One region of the Chryseobacterium lathyri genome, then DNA from elsewhere that is predicted to be linked to it. Evidence: riboswitches for the same ligand, from Rfam matches in the RefSeq annotation. Region 1 holds a riboswitch; each other region holds the start of a gene.
The links. Region 1 has a riboswitch for S-adenosylmethionine ahead of LC418_RS03935 (SusC/RagA family TonB-linked outer membrane protein). Riboswitches for the same ligand answer to the same signal wherever they lie in the genome.

Region 1 (4,383 bases):
TCATTTTTAACCGGTGTTGTGAAAAGTGAAAATTCGAAACCTGTGTTCTGTATTGTTCCTACATTAAAAGGAAAATCACTGATTCCCAGAGATGGGGCAACCGGCATATTAAACAAAAGGTCCTGGCTCTTACGTTTAAAATATTCTATATTCCCTTTCACCCTGTTATTAAGAACGGCAAATTCAAGACCTACGTTTAAATTAAGATTGGTTTCCCATTTCACATCATTGGTCTGTACTTTTTCCAGAACAGTCCCCGGCTCACCAAGGTTATTATAAAATTTATACAATTCCTGATAAGCATAGTAAAGGGAGGATCCGTTAGGTCTTCTTAATTTATCATTCCCCTGGCCGCCATAACTTGCTCGCAGTGTCAACTGGTTGAATATATTTAAATCCTTGATAAAATTTTCATTTGAAACTTTCCATGAACCTCCAACTGACCAGAATTTCCCCCATCGGTTATCTGCAAAGAACCTTGAAGAGCCGTCCGCCCTTCCAGATACTGATAAAAAGTAAGTATTGTTGAAATCATATTCTGCTCTTCCCAGGAAACTCAACAACGAAAACTTGTCGCTGTTTCCACTGAAGCTTCCCAATAAAGCAGCTGCATCAGGTTCATAATAATAAGGAAGCGAAAACTGGCTTCTGGAACCGGATATCGTCTGGTAATCATATTTGTAAAATTCCTGCCCTCCCAAAACATTAAGATGATGTTTGCCGAACTTTTTATCGAAAGTCAGAATATTACTGGTTGTATAAGATAATGTTCTACTGTTTGATTTCGTTACAGAGCCACCGATCTCACTGCCTTCTCCGATAAGAGGATTTGAATAGTAATGACCATTATAATTCACCAAATCAACAGAAAAGCTGGTTTTAAATTTCAGTTCCGGAAGGAAAGTAAAATCTAAAAATCCTTTTCCTGAGAAATTGTCTTCTTTATTCTCGTTCTTGTCCAGAGGCAGTGTTGCCGCTGCATTTTGATTCTGCAATGCACTTGTAGGCCGGTATTTCCCGAAATCATAAATTCTATTTCCTCCAGCATCCAACACATAGCTTCCATCTGCATTTCTTTCATAATACGGATAGAAAGACGGAATTACCCTTGCCGCATTAATGATATTGTCTGTTCTCGAATCTGAAGACGGCGGCGCATTCTGAATACTGTTGGTATAGCTTAAATTAGCACCTGCATTCAGCCATTTCTTTACTTCAGAATTGATTTTTAACCTTGTGGAAAATTTTTGAAATCCAGATTCTATAGCAATTCCTTTATCATCAAGATATCCTAATGAAAAGAAATAATTGCTTTTCTCGCTGCCTCCACTGATATCAAAATCCACCTGGCTTCTGGAAGCTGTTCTTTGAAGAATATCTCTCCAGTCATCATTCCACAATGCTTTTGCTCCGGGAACAAGCTTTCCATCAGTACCTACAGGGTTGGGAAAACCGGCTCCGTAAGGATTGATTCCCAAAGCAGTTGTCAGGTTATCACTCGCCATCTGTGCTGCCTGCTGAGAAGTAATCTGTCCCGATTTATACCCGTTTCTCAATGCTTCCCAATACAGCTGAAAATATTGATCCGTGCTTACCTGCTTATAATCCTTTACCGCTCTGCTGGAAAATCCCTGACTGATATTAAAATTGATTCTTGATTCTCCTTTCTTACCAGATTTTGTTGTGATGATAATAATCCCGTTAGCTCCTCTTGAACCATATAATGAACTTGCCGTTGCATCTTTCAAAACACTGATGGATTCAATATCATTGGGGCTGATGGAATTGATGTTTCCATCAAAAGGAATTCCGTCTACCACATACAACGGATCACTTGAAGCACTTATGGAGCCAACCCCTCTTATTCTCACAGAAGCAGTAGAACCCGGCTGTCCTGAGGCACTTACTGCCTGAATTCCCGGAACCTGCCCCTCCAGCGCTTTTGTAATATTGGTAACCGGTCTGTTATTGATTTTATCACTGGATATGGTAGCTACTGAACCGGTATAACTTGTTCTTTTAGCCTTACCATAAGCAATGACAACCACTTCATCGATTTCCTTTTCGTTAACCGTATCCTTTTTAGTTTGGGTCTGAGCCTGTATGCCCATTATTCCTAAGAAAAATACAGCAACAGGTGGAATCCAAACTTTAGAATTAATTAAATTCTTACTAATCATAATCAATTTTATTTATCATATATTAAAAACTTGCCCTTTGCAGAAAAGACAGCAAAGGGCATCGCTCAATACGATAAACCATGTGCTTATTTTTCCTTTATAGGCTGAATGTAACACCTTGCTCAGGGCAGGTTGTTAAGATTTCACAGGGTCAGTTCCCTCCATCTTTCTTTATAAGCCGATCGAAATATGTTTGCAAATCTAAAAACAATTAGTCTACAAAACAAGTAGACTTTAAATTTTATTATGAAATATTTCCAAAAATCAACTTAATTTTTATTTAAAAACCCAATAAACAAGCACTTACAAATATTACATAATTGTTAAATATGAGAAATATCATTAATAATAATTGAATTGATATTTTATCCGATGCGTATCCGGAATATAAAAATGACGCTGGCAGTGGCAGCGTCATTTTTTATTTTGAAATCAAATTTTAGATTTTACTTTTAAATCAAATTAATACAGCCTCTGGATGGATACAAAAACTTCCAACGTATTATCTAAATTATTGGAATCCGTAGTAGTATTCCCATTACCTGCACTGGTAAAAGATTTATTATCTATACGCAGTGCATAATAGACTCTATACCATTTGTTATCCGCAGTAGTAATGTCAAAAGTTACTGTTTCGTTTCTACCATAGGTAAGATAAACTCCATCATCAAACTGGGCATAATTATTTGGAAAGACCAATAGATTGCCCCCATGGGAGTCACCGGTATGGGTCGATACTTCAGAAACCCATACTTTTGCGTTGGCCGCCGTGATATTATAGAGACGGGGATCAAAATTCGTACTCGCCCCACTGGAATCAAATGCATTGGGAGAAGTAATGAAAGCATCAACTCTAAAAGTATTGTTGATTATAGGAAGATCATTAAGAAACTGGCTTAAAAGAAATGAGGCTGTTTTACGCGGAATTGAAGAATGGTAATATACCAGCTCCCCAGGAGCAATCACTGCTCCTGCCCCCACTGTTGCACTACAGCTCTGTCCTCCGATATTTATGGCAAAAGTGGTAAGTGTAGGACTGGAAACAGTAGGCACACCCGATACCGTATAGCTAAGAATTCCCGATCCTACATTGAAATTCCCTGCAGCTAATGTTGCAGTAAGCCCATTTACAGGCCCTACAGTCTGCGCAGGATAAACGCCACCGTTTCCTCCGGTATAAGGAACAGTCATTGTCCCTGTATAAGGTGTTCCGGCAGTATAGGTTCCCGGTGAAAGCGTAACTCCGTTACAGGTAATAGCACCTAATGTTCCGGGAGCAAGAGAGCCATTGTTAAATGTTCTCCATTCCGTACCGTTCCAGAATACATAGCCTACATAACCAAGCCCTCCGGTTCCTAAATTATACACAAGCAGTCCTGCAGCCGGTGAAGGTATTGTAACCTGATCAGTCTGAGAGGTCAATGCTGCCTTCGGTCCCAGAAGTCCTTTTTTACTTCCAACCGCAAGCCCATCCACATTAATGTCCAGAATTGCAGATGCATCAGGTACTGTAGTGCCAACTCCTATACTTCCGGATGATGTCACCGTAAAATCATTGGATTGCTGTACAGCCGTTGGGGACCCAGTTGCATTATTATCTTTTGAGCCGTCCACATGGAAAGTTCCTTGTGGATTTGCAGTATTAATCCCAACCTGAGAATAAAATAAACCCGAAATAATCATTAAAAATACCGATAGTTTTTTTTTCATTTTGAATTGTTTTTAATTAAAAAGTTGACAAATGATTTTTGGGAGCTCTGTTTCAAGCATTATCATTTGAGTTTTATACGAATATTATGGTTTCAAGGACATATGGGCGGAGGCTCCATACAGAAGTACGGTCAAGGAAAAATGAGAGAATAAGATTTTCAAAAAAACAGTTCCTCTTTTCCATAAGAGAATTTTCCTACAATACCTTTTTATAGACATCAAATATACATTTGCCCGTTTCTCAAATCCTGAAGTGACTGTTATCTCTAAGGTGTATACGGTTTCCTTTATATTTTTTTCAATACTTTTGTTCCCGGCAGAACCAACATCTTTCCCATCCTGTGCAAAAAGAAATCCTGCCAGCATCAAAATACAGGGTAATTTTTTTAATAAAACATAGGAATTCATCTGATTCATCTTCGGGTACAATTCTATCGCAAAATTATCCTGATTATTAAATCAAAAAATAAAACGATAAATCACAATCTTGAAA
Region 2 (4,383 bases), 750 kb from region 1:
TCTGCCTTTGGTATTCCAGATTGGTCAGGCCTTTACTTTCCGTATCATAATCCTGTCTCTCATATAAACCTCCCAAACTCACTTTTCCACCATCCAGAAGCTTGATCGGCTGTGAATAATCTACCTTGAAGTTAGCAACCCTCATATCCGATTTATTATCAAGTACATTTTCGCCGCCTACATTAAGGAAAGGTTCTAACGGGGTCGTATCAGTGTAAAAACCTCTCTGGAAGAAATTGTCCTGGGAGAATTTAGATGTAGCCTTAGTATATCCAAACTGGAAGTCCAGCTTTTGAGACTTTTCGCTGAAACGCTTCTGATACGTTACAACAGCTTCCTGCCTCAGGTTGTTGGTATGGGCAACATCGGATGCTTCATAATCGGCTTCCCGGTACTTGACAGGATTAAGGCTGACAGGGATGTCGGCAAGTCCTCTGCTCGCCGTATAGTTATCATTATTGTTGTGATAAATATCGTAGTTCAGCAATAATCTGTCCTGTCCAAGATCAAAAGTCAATCCTGATTTTGCAAAATATCCGCGTCCTATTCTGTCCGTATTGTTGTGAAGAAGAACATCCTGATCGCCATTCAGCATACTTTCGCGATAGTTTTGACCAACATTCAGCTGCCATCCGAAATATTTATTTCTGGCATTCAGATTTAGAGAATTGGTGGTTCTGCTTCTGAATTTATCGTAATTGGTAAACGAATAATTTCCTGAATATGTTGCTGTTAAATACTTATTGGCATTCTTATTCGTAATGATATTCATGATGGCACCTCCTGAGGTAGCCGGATATTCTGCTCCCGGCTGGGTGATCACTTCTATTCTGTCTACCGAGTTGGCAGGCATCCCTTCAAGAAAAGAATTCAGTTCGTTTGAAGTAATATTTAAAGGTCTTCCGTTCAGGTAAACATCCAGGATTTTTCCCTGGTACATCATTCCGGCAATATCTGTGGAAACCAGTCCCGGAAGTTTCTTTATACCTTCCAGAACATTCCCGTTATTAAGCTGTGGCTGTTCAGAAAAGTCAAAAATAGTACGGTCTGCTTTCTGTTCAACGGCTTTTTTAGTTTTGGTAATGACTACGCCTTCAATCTGTTTCTCTTTGTTTGGGGAGGCATTGGTTTTTTCCTGTGAATAGGCAAAAAAAGACGCCAGCAAAGACAGCGTGAATATAGTTTTTCTCATAATGTTTTTTACTACTATCCAGTTAGACGTAAAAAAAGCTCATTTGTTACGGCGAAATTTGCGAAAAGTTAAATTTTTGGGCAATTATTTTTTTTATTCCGAAATAATTATATCTTTGCCAGGTAATTATCAAGAATCTCATAGATGGGATAGCAACCTGCAAAAACAAGCAAGGTGCTGAAATAGATAAGCCGGCATGCCCGGAAAAAATGTTTATTCTCTATTTTCTTCCCATCTTGACATTTTTGTTTTAAAAATAAAATCAATGTTTAAAGACAAGGGAAACCACAAGACCAATTTAAATTTTCGTTTCTCAGATCATGAAGTATCACTTCGTTATTCTGACCTGCTTTCATGCCATACTCACATGTGTACGTGTTGTTGTTTCTAGACTTCTTTAAAAAATAATTCAATCATTCAGGCTTTTGACCGTAACCTTAAAATAAAGGTTGCAGGAAAACTATGGCCTGAAGTCAAACAAACAATCAGTAATAAAAAATAGAAAAGCACATGCATACTTTCAACAAAAAAACAATCATAGCTTCAGCAGCATTCATTTCAGCATTTTATTTTGGACAGTCGGATTCTGCATCATCCAAAAAGATCGATGATGTAGTGATCCTGGGATCGAGAGGAGCCGGAAGATCTCTTACAGAAACTCCGGTTCCGGTAGATATCATCAATATCTCAAAGATCTTAAGACAAAGTCCTGTTAATAATATAAGTCAGGCCCTTAATTACGTGGTGCCCTCTTTCTCTTCTACTTCACATACGGTGAACGACGGAACTGATTTCGTGGATCCCGCTTTGCTAAGAGGACTTGGCCCGGATCAGGTGCTGGTATTGCTTAATGGAAAAAGAAGATACCAGTCTTCGTTGATTAATGTTACATTGACACCGGGAAGAGGCTCGGTGGGAACGGATCTTAATGCGATTCCTGCATTTGCCTTGGATAAAATAGAAGTACTGAGAGACGGTGCTTCTGCCCAATACGGTTCTGATGCCATTGCCGGAGTCGTGAATTTAGGACTTAAAAGACGGCTAGGATTATCGGGACAGGTTTTCCTGGGAGGATATGCTTCACCAGTTGCCAATAATTTTTCCGGAGGAATAGATGGACAGACCATATCTGCAGACCTCAACTATGGAGCGAGAATAGGTGAAAAGGGATTCATTAATGTAACTGGATCCGTGCAATACCGTGATCCATATTCAAGAGCGGGAGAACGTCAGGGACCCATCTTTAATGCTTATAATGCCATTAATTACAGAGCATTGCAGAACGGAGTGGATATCGATGGATTATATAAAAACATTACCAATACTTCCAACACTCAGCAGATCATCAATACAGTCAAGCAATATGCATCACAGGTTGATTATTTTTCGCAGGATTTTAAAAACCAGATATCAGGAGCTAACAGCATTGCAGCATTGCAGGGTTTACTAGGGAAAGACTTTACAAATCAGGAGCTTAGCTACAGAGGATTGGAAAGAAAAGATTTCAGCCTTAGGGCAGGACAGTCCAAGCTGCAGTCTGCACAGCTTTTTTTCAACTCTGAAATTCCGGTTAATGAAGACTGGAAAGTGTATTCCTTTGGAGGATACAGCTACCGTTTGGGAAATGCAGGTGGATTTTACCGTCTTCCGAATACAGAAAGAAACATCAATGCTGTTACCCCGAATGGATACTTGCCGCAAATTGAAGCCAATGTGAATGATTATTCTCTAGCTGGAGGAATCAAAGGAAAATGGAACGGCTGGAATGTGGATCTGAGCAATACTTTTGGTAAAAATGCTTTTAATTTTGGAGTGGTGAACACGTTTAATGCTTCTTTAGGAGAAAATTCTCCAAGAACCTTTGAAGCAGGGGGCTCAGAATTCTTACAAAATACGCTGAATCTTGATTTCTCAAAAAAATATGATGTACTTCATGGCCTGAATGTGGCTTTTGGAGGGGAATACCGTTATGAAAACTATAAAGTAAATGCGGGTAATGAAAACTCCTATGTTTCTTATGATGTTTTTGGACGTGTAGTGACTGCTGCTACCCCTGACAATGAAAAAGTAACTGACTTTTTTGGAGCTGTAAGACCAGCCGGATCACAGGTTTTCCCCGGATTCAGCCCGGATAACGCCGTTTTCGGAAGCCGAAACAGTGTTGCCGCTTATGCTGATGTGGAAATTGAACCTACGGATTGGTGGCTGGTAGAAGGAGCTGTGCGATTTGAAAATTATTCTGACTTTGGTTCTACCTTTAATTATAAGCTGGCAACGAATGTAAGGCTGGCTAAAAACTTTAACTGGAGAGGTGCAGTTTCTACAGGTTTTAGAGCACCATCTCTGGCACAGATCTATTACAGTTCAACCTCTACATTGATCCAGAAAGGAGAAACTACCCAGGTAGGGACTTTTAGAAATAATTCCGAAGCAGCTCAGGCTTTGGGAATTCCCAAACTGAAACAGGAGACGTCACAGTCGTACAGCACAGGAATTACATGGAAGATTCCGGCTTTAAGTCTGGTATTTACGGCAGACGCCTATCTTATAAAAATTAAAGATAGAGTAGTGCTTACCGATTTATTCTACCGTCCGGAAGGAAGTTTTGCGCCGGGTTCAGACCAAGCCGTGCTACAGGGAGCGTTCGATCTTGCAAGAGCCAGTGCTGCGAATTTCTTTGCTAATGCGGTAGATTCCCAGACAAAAGGACTGGATATTACAGTTTCTCAGAATACAAGAATTTCGGAAGGGATATCTCTGGAAAATAACCTGGGACTTAATTTTAATCAGACCAGAAGAGTTGGTGATATTCATGCTTCGCCTAAACTGGTAAGTCAGATCAATAATTATTTCTCTGAGCCGAACAGAGTGTATTTTGAAGAAGCTGTTCCACGTATAAAAGCTACGCTTGCCAATACCCTGAAACTTTCAGCACTTACGGTTTCCCTCAGAAATTCCTATTTTGGAAAAGTGACAGATGCTGATGTGCTGGATGCCAACTTTGACGGAGTTACTGAAAGCAGAGAACACTTTGTTCTGAATGAACGTTTTGTGACCGATCTTTCCGTAGGCTATGACTTCAATAAAAACATTTCGGCAACAATAGGCAGCAATAATATATTTAACATCCTTCCTTCGAAAAGTCCTGATATAAGCTCATTAACAGCCGATAATCAGTTTGTGTATTCCAG
Region 3 (4,383 bases), 680 kb from region 1:
CCCTCATAAAAACTTTGTTCATGTCATCGGAAGCTTTAATAACTGGACAGTGAATGACTCTTATTTAATGAAGCGGGATATTACAAATCCTGATATGTACTGGATAGAGCTGACCGGATTGACTCCACAACAGTTATATACTTTCCAGTACAGAACCAATGATCTGAGAAAAGTAGCGGATCCTTATTCACCTCAGATCTTATCTTCCTATGATGATCAGTGGATTTCAGCTGCCACCTATCCTAATTTACCTCCGTTTCCTGCAGGACAAAACTTTGAAGTATCTATGTTTAAAACCGGGCAGTCACCTTACAACTGGCAGGTGACCAACTTTCAAAGACCTGCTAGAGAAAATCTAGTGGTTTATGAATTATTACTGAGGGATTTCACACAGGAAAAAAACTGGCAGTCATTAATCAACAAGATATCTTATTTAAAGAATTTAAATATTAATGCTATAGAGCTTCTTCCTATTATGGAATTTGAAGGCAATCTTTCATGGGGATACAATACTTCTTTCCATTATGCCCTGGACAAAGCTTACGGAACTCCTGAAAAATTTAAAGAATTTGTAGACCTGTGCCATCAGAATGGGATAGCAGTTATTTTAGATATTGCATTTAATCATGCAACAGGACGTTCACCTTTGGCTAGACTGTGGAATATTGATCCGGATGGAGACGGTTTTGGTGATATCGCTGCTAATAATCCTTATTTTAATCAGGTTCCGAAGCATTCCTATAATGTGTTTAATGATTTTAATCACTCAAGTCCTTCAACGCAGTATTATGTTGAAAGAAGTCTTCAGCAATGGCTGACTGAGTACCATATTGATGGATTCCGTTGGGATCTGACGAAAGGATTTACCCAGAACTGCTCTGAAAATGATGAAGCCTGTACCAATGCTTACCAGCAGGACAGAGTAGATATTATGAAAAATTATGCCGACAAACAGTGGGCTATAGACCCAAATTCCTATATGATATTTGAACATTTAGGAACCGATGCTGAAGAGCAGCAGTGGGCCAACTATAGAATTGCCGAAGGAAAAGGGGTAATGCTTTGGAATAAGCAGACTGAGCCTTACAACCAAAACACAATGGGCTATAAGGAAAACAGTAACTATGACAGAATGAACCACAGTCTTCACGGCTTTACCAATATGCATGCTGTAGGATACGGGGAAAGTCACGATGAAGAAAGATTGATGTTTAAAAACCTTGCGTATGGTGCGGTTAATGGAAGTTACAACGTTACCAATCTGAACACTGCTCTTGAAAGAATGAAAACTTTCGGAGCAACATTCTTTACCATTCCAGGCCCGAAAATGATCTGGCAGTTTGGTGAATTGGGCTATGAATTCAGCATCAACCGATGTGCAGACGGTACAATCAGCAGCGGATGCCGTACAGATGAAAAACCTGTTGCCTTTACTTTAGGATATGATACCAACGCCAACAGAAAAGCAGTGTATAATACCTGGGCTAAAATTATCAATATCAGAAATACTTATCCGGTTTTCAAATCCAAAACATATACTGTAGAGTCTAACAATCTTACCAACGATCCTGAAGGCCTGATCACCAGAATTTATGTATATGACAATTCAATAGCAGGAATGAAGAATGTGGTAGTTTTGGCGAATTATACCACTGCCGCTCAAAATGTTGTTCCTTACTTCCCTTATACAGGGCAGTGGCAGAACCTGATGGATAACTCTGTTTCTAATATTGCTTCTACAACAGCTCCTATTACCTTACAACCGGGAGAGTTCAGAATTTTTGGAAATTACGCAGGGGCACTGTCAACATCTGATGTAAATGCTGCGAATAAACTCTCGCTTCAGATTGCAGATAATCCTGTGAAAAACGGTGTGGCAAAATTAATATATCATAAAGCCAAAAACGGAGAGATTGTTATTTTTGACATGAGCGGTAAAAAATTGGATTCCATTAAATTAAATACCGAAAACGGAACTTATGAATTGAAAGCGAATTACCCGCCGGGAACCTATTTGGTTCATCTACGGTCTGAAACAGGCACTGCCATTCAGAAGATGATTATTAAATAACAAAAGAGGGACGATAAACATCGTCCCTCTTTTTTATAAAACACTACAGAATATATAAATCTAATTTTTGCCAATTAAAAATATTAGTCTACTTTTGCAGTAGATTTATCAAGAAAGGTGGAGGGATTTGGCCCTATGAAACCTTAGCAACCTGCACGACTCTAAAAAGTGTAAAGGTGCTAATTCCAACCCAGTTTGGGGAAGATGAGAAAAGTCAATATTCTGACAACAATTCCATTTCTTGAAGTCTTTTATAGCTGCGGATGAGGTCCGTGGGGAATATTTATGATTAATTTACAAGGACAAAGATGAAAAAATTAAGCCTGTCTGTTATACTCCTGGGAGCTGTTTTGGTGAACGCACAGGAACAGGAAAAAGGAAATCAGATCGAAGATATAATTATCGTAGGAAACCGCAATACGAAAAGGACAAAACTGGAAACACCGGTTCCCGTAGATGTTATTAATATAGAAAAGCTACAGAAATCTGCGCCACAGACGACGGTTCAGGATCTGCTGAATTATGTGATTCCATCATTTAATTCTGTAAGGCAGTCAGCTTCTGACGGGACAGAACATATTGATCCCGTAACCTTGAGAGGAATGGTGCCGGATCAGGTTTTGGTACTCATCAATGGGAAAAGAAGACACACCACTTCACTGGTCAATTATCAGAATACCGTTGGAAATGGCTCTGTAGGAACAGATCTCAGTACAATTCCGATAATCGCTATTGACAGGATAGAAGTGTTAAGAGACGGTGCAGCAGCACAATACGGTTCTGATGCCATTGCAGGAGTAGTCAATATTATTCTTAAGAAAGATATAGGAGCATCAGCTTCAGCATCCTATGGAATTAGCGGAAGAAATGATGGTGAAACCTATCAGGCCGGAATCAATTACGGATCTTCTCTTGGGAAAAAGGAAAGTTATATAAACCTTTCATTGCAATTGAGCCACAGAGGAAAGACCACAAGAACTCAAAATCATGATCTGGACATTTTCGGAGATAATTTTGCCTATGAATTTGCTAATGATCCTATCGCGGCCAGAGCTGCTGATGATCAGATTATTAGAGAACGAGGCCTTACCAGGGATGACTTTAATTTTCAGATCGGGGATGCACAAATCAGGCAGGCCCAGTTGTTTTTTAATTCTGAATACCCTTTAAGTGAAAGCTTTAAGCTGTATTCCTTTGGAGGTTTCAGTATTAAAGAAGGAAAAGGCTTCGGTTTCAGAAGGCTTCCCGGAGAAAAAGATAATGTAGTTTCTTCTATCTATCCAAACGGATTTCAGGCCTCTTTGAACTCGCAGGTTTACGACTTTTCTTATGCTGTAGGGGCAAAATATAATGTTAACAACTGGTTGCTTGATGTAAGTAATACTTTCGGAAGCAATACTTTCAATTATAATGTAGACAATACCAATAATGCATCTTTAGGGGCGAAATCTCCAACGAGCTTTTATGCAGGAGCGCACAGCTTTCTTCAGAACACGGTGAATCTTGATGTTTCTAAAAATCTGAATCAGTTTAATATAGCATTTGGGGGAGAATTCCGTTTTGAGCAGTACGAGATCAAACCGGGAGATGAAGCTTCCTACACCCGGTATGATATCAATGGAAATCCTGCGGTTCCCGGATCTACCGTGGAGGGGAATGGCGGCTCACAATCATTTATCGGTTTTTCTCCGGACAATGCTTTAAAGAAATCCAGGAATTCAACAGCCGTATATGCTGATGTTTCTTATGATATCGCTAAAAAATTGAACATAGATCTGGCAGGAAGATTTGAAAATTATTCAGATTTTGGAAATACACTGAATGGAAAACTGGCCGTGAGATATGAATTTGTAAAAGATTATGCAATACGGGCATCAGTAGGAACTGGCTTCAGGGCTCCATCGCTTCAGCAGCAGTATTTTAATAATTCCTATGCCGACATCTCCACTTCAGGATCGGGAATTGTAACCAAAGGGATTTTCAGGAATGACAGTGATGCAGCCAGAGCGCTTGGATTTGATCAATTAAAACAAGAAACATCAGTCAATGCCAGTGCAGGCCTTACCCTGAAACCTGCCAACAGGCTGTTTGTAACAGTTGACGGATATTGGATCAGAGTAAAAGACCGAATAGTGATCACCAGTAATATCGAAGATCCGAGACTGGCCCAGTACGACGTAGAAAGCGGAAGATTCTTCGCTAATGCAGTAGACACAGAAACAAAAGGAGTAGATGTTGTTATCACTTATGATTGGAAACTGGGCGGAGGAAATTTAAATATCAATCTGGCAGGAAATTATACAGAAACCAAG

Region 2: it holds a riboswitch for S-adenosylmethionine, as region 1 does, so the genes downstream of both, LC418_RS00480 (TonB-dependent receptor plug domain-containing protein) here and LC418_RS03935 (SusC/RagA family TonB-linked outer membrane protein) in region 1, are expected to answer to the same signal.
Region 3: it holds a riboswitch for S-adenosylmethionine, as region 1 does, so the genes downstream of both, LC418_RS00845 (TonB-dependent receptor plug domain-containing protein) here and LC418_RS03935 (SusC/RagA family TonB-linked outer membrane protein) in region 1, are expected to answer to the same signal.

What each region holds. Positions count from the first base shown of each region.
Region 1 is NZ_JAHXYG010000001.1:863,768-868,150, reverse strand. It holds gene LC418_RS03935 (SusC/RagA family TonB-linked outer membrane protein) at 1-2,180, opposite strand, end outside; SAM riboswitch class I at 2,264-2,360, opposite strand; gene LC418_RS03930 (hypothetical protein) at 2,643-3,890, opposite strand.
Region 2 is NZ_JAHXYG010000001.1:109,236-113,618, reverse strand. It holds gene LC418_RS00485 (outer membrane beta-barrel family protein) at 1-1,192, opposite strand, end outside; SAM-I-IV-variant riboswitch at 1,314-1,412, shown strand; gene LC418_RS00480 (TonB-dependent receptor plug domain-containing protein) at 1,703-4,383, shown strand, end outside.
Region 3 is NZ_JAHXYG010000001.1:185,734-190,116, reverse strand. It holds gene LC418_RS00850 (alpha-amylase family glycosyl hydrolase) at 1-2,071, shown strand, start outside; SAM riboswitch class I at 2,174-2,282, shown strand; gene LC418_RS00845 (TonB-dependent receptor plug domain-containing protein) at 2,380-4,383, shown strand, end outside.